DNA from 2 places in the Shewanella sp. Actino-trap-3 genome. Region 1 is predicted to be linked to the other one. Evidence: predicted binding sites of a transcription regulator. Region 1 holds the regulator's gene; the other holds the start of a gene.
What was found. The regulator LexA, encoded in region 1, represses DNA repair genes until DNA is damaged. The targets are predictions, from matches to a motif close to TACTGTATNNNNATACAGTA.
Positions count from the first base shown of each region.

Region 2: the regulator LexA is predicted to act here: its motif matches at 1,333-1,352, upstream of dinB (DNA polymerase IV).

Region 1 is NZ_PJCE01000001.1:2,901,031-2,906,531, forward strand. It holds gene plsB (glycerol-3-phosphate 1-O-acyltransferase PlsB) at 1-1,983, opposite strand, end outside; gene lexA (transcriptional repressor LexA) at 2,248-2,862, shown strand; gene CXF80_RS12415 (cell division inhibitor SulA) at 2,859-3,365, shown strand; gene coxB (cytochrome c oxidase subunit II) at 3,761-5,362, shown strand; gene ctaD (cytochrome c oxidase subunit I) at 5,372-5,501, shown strand, end outside.
Region 2 is NZ_PJCE01000001.1:2,101,576-2,107,076, forward strand. It holds gene CXF80_RS08920 (aminoacyl-histidine dipeptidase) at 1-128, shown strand, start outside; gene dinB (DNA polymerase IV) at 216-1,295, opposite strand; gene bfr (bacterioferritin) at 1,433-1,900, opposite strand; gene bfr (bacterioferritin) at 1,913-2,383, opposite strand; gene nqrM ((Na+)-NQR maturation NqrM) at 2,616-2,840, opposite strand; gene CXF80_RS08945 (FAD:protein FMN transferase) at 2,927-3,949, opposite strand; gene nqrF (NADH:ubiquinone reductase (Na(+)-transporting) subunit F) at 4,073-5,320, opposite strand; gene nqrE (NADH:ubiquinone reductase (Na(+)-transporting) subunit E) at 5,367-5,501, opposite strand, start outside.

The sequences.
Region 1 (5,501 bases):
ATCAATACCCATAAAAAGTTCAGCTTTAAGTAATGGGTAAAAATCCATCACTATGGCATGGATTCGGGTGCGATCGCACACATCATAGTGCACTAAACAACTGGCGATGAGTGAAGGTAATGCCATTAAATGAATAATATTATTACGGTAATAACTCATGGTAATAGCAACTTTTTCATCAACCGAAATTATCTCGCCAATAAGGTCCTTAGTACTGACAAACTTATTTAACGACAGACAATGATCAACAATTGACTTGCCATTACCCTCTGCAACGGATGCGTAATGGGTATAAGGCACTGTGTTAAGTAATGCTAAATACAAATCAAGCTGACGTTCTAACTGGCTTCTTTCTAATGCATTTTGCTCTGATGCCAATAACACTAAACTGGTCAATGTCACCGAGCTGGCCGCAGCAGCGCCGTTGATATTGGTCATCACACGATTGGCTAGTAAGTTGACCGATGGGGTAAACCATGATGGTTTCTGATCAGGATCGTTCGCAATCTCTTTACGCCATTCTGGCGCCTGCTCGTTTAAGAAATGTTGTAAATTAATCGGCTCACCAAAGTTCACATAACCTTGGCCAAAATTGCCTAATTTACGCAGAGCCCCAAATAACTGCCAAACAGATTCTTTTTTCTTTTTCTTACCGCTTAATTCTTTATGGTAAGTGGCCACTTCCATCACATGGTCATAACCTAAATACACAGGCACTAAGGTCACAGGGCGTTCAATGCCACGTAACACACTATTAATAGTCATCGCTAACATACCGGTTTTAGGCGCTAGCAAACGCCCGGTACGAGAACGACCACCTTCAGTGAAATACTCGACCGAATAGCCCTTAGCAAATAACTGATCTAAGTATTCACGAAATACTGCGGTATAGAGCTTTTTGCCATTAAAACTACGACGGATAAAGAATGCTCCGCCACGACGGAACATAGGCCCAGCAGGCCAAAAGTTAAGATTAATACCGGCTGCAATGTGCGGTGGAACCATACCCTGATAATACAAAATATATGACAAGAGTAAGTAATCCATATGACTACGATGACAAGGCACATAGACAATTTCATGGCCGTCATGATGTAACTGCCTTATCTGTTCTGCACCTTTGATATTGATACCACTGTATAATTTGTTCCATAACCAGGTGAGGAAGCGCTCGGCAATGCGCACAAAACTATCAGAATAGTCAGCGGCAATTTCATCAAGGTATTCAATGGCGGTTTCACGGGCTTTCTCGACAGATACTTTTTTGTTTACCGACTCTTCTTCAATGGCTTTCTTGATTGCATCAGATTTAAGTAACGACGCAAAAAGCACTTGCCGATTCGGTAATTGCTGCCCTGTCATCACTTTGCGTTGACGGCGGAAATGCACTCGCGCAACACGGATCAATTTGTGAGCAATTCTTTTATCGGTACCGTGTTCATCAGCCATAAGACGAAGCGATAATGCATTAGAAAACTGAACAAAATTGTGGCGACCTAGAAACAAAATCATTAGCCATTTTCGCAGCCAGGTCGGGTTTTCCCTTTCAAAAAAAGCCGCTTTCATGCTGTCATCTTCTTTACCCGGTGTACGGCCCCAATAAAGGCTCACAGGCACCAACTGAATATCTAACTCAGGACATTGACGATGAAGCGCTAACAGACTGGTAAAACTATTAATAAATTTTTCACCGCTTTCGCGTTTACCAAAAAGCGGTTTGCGGCCTTCAAGACAAACGATGCGTGATACTTTGAGGCCATCCAATTGCAGTGGCTCATATGGACTGGGCATACCAAAGCTCTCAGTGATTTCGCTTAATGCAGCGGCATCACTGATTGATTCTGTTTTCATAACATAAATCAGAGGTTTAGATGGATCTAAATTAAGATCGTCAAAAGGATCATGTGGCACAACAACCGTGAGTACCATCGATTTTTGAATCCATTTTAACGCTCGTAAAAATATTGAATCTGGTTTTGACATGGTTATTTTCGCAACATAAGCCACTGTAATATTGTCGTATAGGATACCAGAAACCAGCCTGCTTACACTATCAGACCGATTTATCTTTACGCTTGAGTTCTCACTATCGGAAATAACATCAGACAATCAATACACAATAACTAATAGAAACAGGTTGTTGAATGATACTTGACCAACAATATACAAAAAAGAGTTGGTTAATACTTGCACGAACAAAAACACTGTATATAATGACAGTCACTGTATAAAAAGACAGGAACCATCATGAGACCGTTAACGCCGCGCCAAGCAGAAATTTTAGACTTAATTAAAAACAATATCACCGAAACAGGTATGCCACCCACTCGTGCTGAAATTGCGAGTCGTCTTGGCTTTAAAAGTGCTAATGCCGCCGAAGAGCATTTAAAAGCATTAGCCAAAAAAGGTTTTATCGAGATCATACCTGGTACCTCGAGAGGTATTCGTTTACCTCATGAAGAACAGCTTGAAATCGGTCTGCCACTCATTGGACAAGTTGCTGCTGGAGAGCCTATTTTGGCGCAAGAGCATGTAGAACAATATTATCAAGTTGACCCAAATATGTTTAAACCCGCCGCAGATTTTTTATTACGGGTTCGTGGTGATAGCATGAAAAATATTGGTATTTTAGAAGGCGACTTGCTCGCTGTACATAAAATGCAACAAGCGCGTAATGGTCAGGTTGTGGTGGCGCGTGTTGATGATGACGTCACCGTAAAACGATTTGAACAAAAAGGTAATATGATTTATCTGCATGCAGAAAATGAAGATTATAACCCGATAAAAGTAGATTTAAGTTGCCAAAGCCTAACCATCGAAGGGCTTGCAGTTGGCGTTATCCGTAATGGAGATTGGTCATGAACAAACTAATGGGCGTAGCGCCACGTCACCCAGGCTTATGGGTAGATTTAACTGAAACAGATCTGCATGGCAACCAAACCATTCAAACATTACAAACTGTCACCCAAGGTGAAGCAGAACTGAGTCAATTGTGTAGCCAACTGGCAACGTTGAGCCAGCAAGGCAGATGGGTTGTATTAATTAGTCCACCTCACATAGGCTATAAGCATATGCTGGCCAGTGCTGGAGTGAGAATGGATCGTATTTTACTGGTGCACACCAAAGATGAAGTCGAAACATTATGGGCCATGGAAAAAGCACTCACGAGCGGAACTTCTAGTGCAGTGGTTACTTGGACAAGTTCACTCGATGCTCGCGATAGTCGTCGATTGGAAATTGTCGCTAAGAGCGCGCGAGCATTAGGCGTGGTAATTGAAGATGTGAATGCTCACTTACCTCACAAACATCAATTTGTTAACTCTACATTAACAAATGAAGCAGGTAATTTTTGCTCATTTCACTAAGCATAAATCCTTAATTACCAAGCCCTGCATTGAATTCAGGGCTTTTTTTCATCTTTTATTAGCCTATTTACCAACAAAGTGATCTTGATCAATGTTTAATCTACAAGTAATGTGGTTAACAAGGATGAAACATTTTTCATCCTTAATTGGATAAAATGACAGTAATCAAGATTACTGCCAGACAAATAATCCAAATAGAAATTGATAAGTTCAGTCGTAGGTACAAGTGTGGTGCACAGCTAACAATAAAAGCGTAGACAGTCTGTATACAACCACCAAAGTACTTTGAGTTCATCAAGCTTTTTTCGGGAACCGAAGAGTTTGCATAGAGCTGAGATTTACTGTGTGACTTTTCTTTGTAGTTGCTATTTTGCAATTAGCAGGGGAGTAGTCTTGTGAAGCAATGGTTGTATTTTTTATTGGTTGTGTGGGTAGCACTTCCGCTTGGGGCAACAGAAATGCCCCTCAACATGACTCAAGGCGTGACAGATATCAGTGGTAAGGTTTATGACCTCCATATGACGATTCTTTACATCTGTTGTGCTATTGGGTTAGTGGTGTTTGGGATCATGATTTATTCGATGATTTATCACCGCAAGTCAAAAGGTGCCGTTGCGGCCAATTTTCACGAAAGTACCAAAGTGGAAATTGCTTGGACCGTCATCCCTTTCATTATCTTAATCGGAATGGCTATTCCAGCCACTAAAACCTTAATTGCCATGGAAGATCCCAGCGATGCCGATCTGACCATCAAAATTACTGGGTCACAGTGGAAATGGCACTACAGCTATTTTGATAAAGACATCGAATTTTACAGCTCATTATCCACCCCCAGAGAGCAAATTGATGGCCGTGAGGCCAAAGGCGAAAATTACCTCCTTGAAGTCGATAAGCCGCTAGTACTGCCCATAAACCAAAAGGTGCGTTTCTTGATGACATCTGATGATGTTATCCACTCATGGTGGGTACCCGCTTTCGCGGTTAAAAAAGATGCCAACCCAGGCTTTATCAACGAAGCCTGGACTCGTATTGATAAGCCTGGAACTTATCGCGGTCAATGTGCTGAGTTATGCGGTAAAGACCATGGATTTATGCCTATTGTGGTACAAGCCTTATCAGAGACTGATTTTGATAATTGGTTAGTTGAACAAAAACAACTGGCCAATAATGCTGCAGTCGCTGCAGCCGCATCAATGTCACAAACCTTGTCCCTTGAAGAGCTAAACGCGCAGGGCGAGCAAGTGTACATAGCGCGGTGCGCCGCTTGTCACCAACCTAATGGGGCGGGTCTTCCCGGTGTATTCCCATCATTGATTGGCAGTCCTATCATAAAAGGCCCTGTTGACGATCACCTCAATATTGTCTTAAACGGTAAACCAGGCACCGCAATGCAAGCCTTTGCCAAGCAACTTAGCGCCATAGAAATTGCCGCAGTGATTACCTTTGAGCGAAATGCTTGGGGCAACAATAGTGGCGATGTTGTTCAAGCAGCTGATGTGGGTAACTTCTCAAGTAGTAACGCGTCAAGCACTGAGCCAATCGATGCCGTAGCCGATGCAGCAAGTACCATTGCTGCAACAACGACAGACGTTACCGATGCGGCCACAGAAAAAACCATTCAAGCTATAGAAGCCGTTGCCAAGGTTGTGACACCTGAAGTTGTTGCAGCGGCAGATCTGCCCACCTTAACCTTGGAGCAATTAATCGCTGAAGGTGAGCAGGTTTATGCCACTGTTTGTGCTGCATGTCACCAAGCCACTGGCGCTGGTTTACCCGGCGCTTTCCCTTCACTTATTGGCAGCCCTGTCGTTAGCGGACCGGTTAGCGGACATATCGATATCGTTATGAACGGCAAACCAGGCACCGCAATGCAAGCATTTAGTAGTCAACTCAGCCCTCAAAAAATGGCGGCAGTGATTACTTATGAGCGCAATGCGTGGGGCAATAATTCTGGCGAGGCGGTGCAAGCTGCCGATGTCGCTAGCCATGGACAGTAGGGGAAAACAATGAGCACAACAACGCACGATACAATTGCTACCGCTCATGATGATCATCATCACGGAGCGCCGAAAGGGCTAATGCGCTGGCTACTCACCACTAACCATAAAGATATCGGCTCGCTGTATTTATGGTTTA
Region 2 (5,501 bases), 800 kb from region 1:
TGGTCTCAATTGGGCCAACCATTCGCTATCCACACAGCCCAGATGAAATGGTCAACATCACCACCGTTGGTCAGTACTGGCAATTGCTACTTGCGGTACTAGAGCGTATTCCAGCTAAAAATGCTTAATCCGTTTTAGTGATGACGTTATCAACACAATAAACAAACTAAAAGGCGACAATAATGTCGCCTTTTAATTTTTGTATTGTTCCAGTGTTAAAACTGTAAATCGAGCTGGGTGATTTTATCCGCACTATTATCTGTCGCTGCCAACGTCACGTCGGCTAAACCAACACTCACGCCAATCAAACGAATACCCCGCCCTTGGCTACGCTGCAAAGCTTGTTGCAGCAAGTCATGAAACAAGTTAATCGAAATCTCATCACTGCGATGCTCGATTGTGGTTTGTTTAAAATCATTAAATTTAAGCTTAACAACTTGTTTGTGGATCTGCCGGTCATTAGCACTGCGATGTACCCGAGCACTGAGTTCTTGAATAAGCTGTGGTAACACTTGATGACATTGTTCTAAGGTAAAAATATCCTTGGCTAAGGTGGTTTCAACCCCAACAGACTTACGCACTCGGTGTGGACTAATTTGCCTTGAGTCGATCCCTTGTGCACGCTCAGCCAACACATGGCCAAATTTACCGAAAGCCTTAATTAATTGAGCCTTAGGATATTGTTGCACGTCATAACAAGTGGTTAAGCCAATATCGGCTAACTTTTTTGAAGTAACCTTGCCAACACCGGGAATTTTACTCAGTGGCAAGTCTTTTACAAAATCACTAATTTGATTGGGGGTGATCACATATTGACCATTGGGCTTATTTAAATCGGAAGCGATTTTGGCTAAAAACTTAATCGGTGCAATACCCGCTGAAGCCGTTAATCCTGTGGCCTCAAAAATATCGTTGCGAATGGCTTTAGCAATTAATGTGGCACTGCCTTGCTGAACGTTGCAATCGCTGACATCAAGGTAAGCCTCATCTAAAGATAATGGCTCAACGAGATCTGTGTATCGATGAAAAATCTCACGAATTTGCAATGAAACCGATTTATACACTTCCATGCGTCCAGGCACTAAAATTAACTGCGGACACAACTGCAGTGCATGATAACTGGACATCGCGCTACGCACCCCAAATTGACGGGCCTCATAACTGCATGTGCTTATTACACCTCGGCGATCACTTCTGCCACCGACAGCAATGGCTTTCCCTCGTAGTTCAGGAAAATCTCGCATTTCAACGGCAGCGAAATAGCAATCCATATCGATGTGAATGATTTTACGCATTCTATGACCATCATCATTAACTCAATTACCATGATGATACTGTATATATAAACAGTATTCAATCATTGTCTCACTGACACAAAAAAGCCCAATCTCAGTTGGGCTTTAGTAAATGGTAACCAGTATCAATAGATATGTTACATTTTGGTCTGTAAATAATTCTGTAAACCAACCAGCTCAATCAGACCTAATTGCTTTTCTAACCAGTACATGTGATCAGACTCAGTGTCATCCAACAACACCTCTAAAATTTCGCGAGTTTGATAATCACTTTTGTCTTCGCATAGCGCGATCACTTTACGTAAATGATCAGCAACATGATATTCATAGGCTAAATCACTTTTAAACATTTCTTGCACATCTTTACCAATGTTCAACGCTTCACGACTGGCAACATCGGGAGTGCCTTCAAGAAACAAAATCCGTTGGACTAATTTAGCAGCATGCAACTTTTCGTCGTCTGACTCGTGCAAAATACGGGTATACAGTTCGTTGAATCCCCAGTCTTCGTACATATGAGCATGGACGAAATATTGATCCATGGCAGACAACTCGCCGGTTAATAAACTATTTAGTGCATCGATGACTTCTGGATGGCCTTTCATGATAATTTCCTATTAGTCGTTAATTTGTGATTGAAGATAATTTTGAATACCCGTTTGATTGATAAGCTCTTGTTGCGACTCAATCCAATCTAAATGTTCTTCTTCATCTTCGAGTAAATCTTCGAATAAATCGCGGCTAACATAATCTTGCTGAGTTTCGCATACCTTAATGGCTTCACGCAAAAGCGCAATTTGTGCTGTTATAGCCGCCAGATCGCAGTTGAGCATTTCTTCAGCATGCTCACCGATACGCAATTTATCTAATTGTTGCAGATTAGGTAAACCTTCAAGAAACAATACACGTTCAATCAGCTTATCAGCATGCTTCATGTCTTCAATCGATTTTTTATATTCTTTCTCATTAAGCTTTTCCAATCCCCAATGTTTAAACATGCGTGCATGTAAAAAGTATTGGTTAATGGCAGTCAGCTCACAGGTAAGTACTCGATTGAGTTGGCTAATGACTTTAGGATGACCTTTCATAGTAATGCCCTCGATAAATAACGTGATCTAGATCAATTACAAATAGAATAAAACACTATAGGGGAAAAGGCAAATTTTCCTTTCTTTTCACACACTTACTATTGATAACCATTATCATTATAACTAAGATTTGTAACTCACTAGTAATACACAAACATAAAAAAAGCCTTCAAAATGAAGGCTCTTTACAAAGCATTAGTTTGGTAACCTAGGCTTTAAATGACAAACGTCGTTAAATAATTCGATTTTGATTAAGCAACTCATTTCGAGCTTGCTCTTTTTCCATACGGCGTTTGCGGCTATCACATGGGTCGTCGCAGTCACACGCCTTCTCAATACCTAAAACGCCTAAGCCACCACAACTGCCTGCTACGGCTTTCTTCTTTACAATATAACCCACAGACATAAATAAAAAGAACAATAATAATACTACAAACGCTGCAATAAATGTGCTCATCACAAACTCCAATTAACTCATTTAGATTAGGGTACTACTAGTTGAATCAATCAGTCGTTTAATCAACTAGTTTAAAAATAAGGAACCTACTCAAGATACGATTTAAACGCATCGCTGTAATAGACCTGATATCCCTGCTCTTGCTTCTCAATTAACATTACTGCTAAATTTTTCTCTCTAGCAAGTGTCAATGAAGCTTGTGTACCTAACACCATCATGGCCGTTGCATATCCATCCGCTGTCATACAACTAGAGTGTAACACGGTTGCAGAAGCAAGTTGATGCTTTATCGGGTAACCGTTACGAGGATCAATTAGATGTGAAAAGCGTTCGCCATTCTCTTGATAAAAGTTACGATAATCACCCGATGTTGCTAATGACATAGTCCCGGGCTCAATCACTTGCTGCACCGTTTGTCCTTCGCTTGTTGGCTGTTCTACTGCAACTCGCCACGCGACATTATTGGCTTTAGTGCCTTTAACATTCAGTTCACCACCAATTTCGACTAAATAACCAGACACGTGATATTTGTCTAATATAGATGCAATTTTATCGACACCAAACCCTTTTGCTATTGAGGATAAATCAACATACAAGTCTGCATTGTGCTTAATTAATGTTAAGCCTTTTATCGACAGTTCCTTGATCCCCATCTTAGCTTTAGCCGCGTCAATTTGAGCTTGAGTCGGGATCGTTGTAGGCCGCTTATCGGGGCCAAACCCCCACAGGTTAATCACTGGCCCTAAGGTGATATCTAACGCACCATCGGTCTCTTGATAAAGACGCATGCCCTCTTTTATGACTTTAATAGTATCGGCCGATACTTTAACGCTTTGCTGTACTTGTAATTGATTAAACTTAGACAGTTCTGAGTCATGTCGGTAAGTCGACATTTGATTGTTAACCACGTCCAATGCCATATCAATTTCGGCTTGTAATAATTGTGGTCCTGGCAAGCTGCCATTGGGGACCACTTTAATATGATAAGTGGTCCCCATGGTACTACCAGATAATGAAATAATCGGATCTGGTGAGCTGCAGCTACTGATCAATAATATTGGCAGTAACAATATTGGCAGTAACACTTGCTTGATTGATTTTACAGTCATCTCAAATTTACACTTGTATTAAATGAACAAAAAAAAATTGCAGCGTGCAAGACTCGTGTTTGACCACCTTGTCTGCACTGCTGCAATTTAATGACTTACATGTCAACGTTATAAGTTAACGCATTAACCACCAAAATCATCTAATAAGATATTTTCGTCTTCGACACCTAAATCTTTTAGCATACCAATAACCGCTGCGTTCATCATTGGAGGTCCACACATGTAAAACTCACAATCTTCTGGCGCATCATGGTCACGTAAGTAGTTTTCATACAATACGTTATGAATGAAGCCTGTATAACCAGTCCAGTTATCTTCAGCTTGCGGATCCGATAACGCTACATGCCATTTGAAATTTTCATTTTCAGCCGCTAAGCCGTCAAAATCTTCAACGTAGAACATTTCACGTTGCGAACGCGCACCGTACCAGAAGCTAATCTTACGTTTAGATTTAAGACGCTTTAACTGATCGAAAATGTGTGAACGCATTGGGGCCATACCGGCACCACCACCAATGAATACCATTTCCGCATCGGAGTCTTTAGCAAAGAACTCACCAAATGGACCAGAAATAGTCACTTTATCGCCAGCTTTTAAGCTCCAAATATACGAAGACATTTTACCACAAGGCAAGGTTAAATTACGTGGCGGTGGCGTAGCAATACGCACGTTCAACATAATTATTCCAAACTCCTCTGGGTAGTTAGCCATAGAGTAAGCACGAATAGTTTCTTCGTCTACTTTTGATTCTAACTTAAAGAAACCAAAGTGTTCCCAATCGCCACGGTACTTATCAGGCACTTCAAACTCAGCATATTTAATATGATGAGCCGGCGCTTCAATCTGAATATAACCACCGGCACGGAAAGGCACGGTTTCGCCATCAGGGATTTGCAGCTTAAGTTCTTTAATGAACGTCGCTTTGTTATCGTTAGAGACAACGTCACATTCCCATTTCTTGATGCCGAATATTTCTTCATCAAGCTCAATTTCCATATCAGCTTTCACGTTTACCTGACAAGATAAACGACACCCCTGACGGGCTTCGCCTTTACTAATGTGGTCAAGTTCAGTGGGTAGAATATCACCACCACCAGACATAATGTTGACACGACACTGGCCACAAGAGCCACCGCCACCACAAGCACTTGAAATGAAGATACCGTTGTCGGCTAAAACGCCAAGTAACTTGCCGCCAGCACCTGTTGTAATTGTTTTATCTGCGTTGCCGTTAATACCAATCATGATATCACCGCTTGCCACCAGTTTTGATTTAGCGAATAAAATCACTAATACCAACACTAAGACAATCACAGTAAACATACTCACACCTAGATAGACATCTAGTGGAGTAGATTCAAGAATACCCATTCACTTATCCTTAAAGGTTCAAATTAATGTGTCGACTCAGTGACTCTTACAGAGAAACACCTGAGAATGACATGAAACCTAGAGCCATAAGGCCTGCTGAAACGAAGGTTATACCTAGGCCACGTAAGCCATTTGGCACGTCAGAATATTTCATCTTTTCACGAATACCGGCTAACAATAC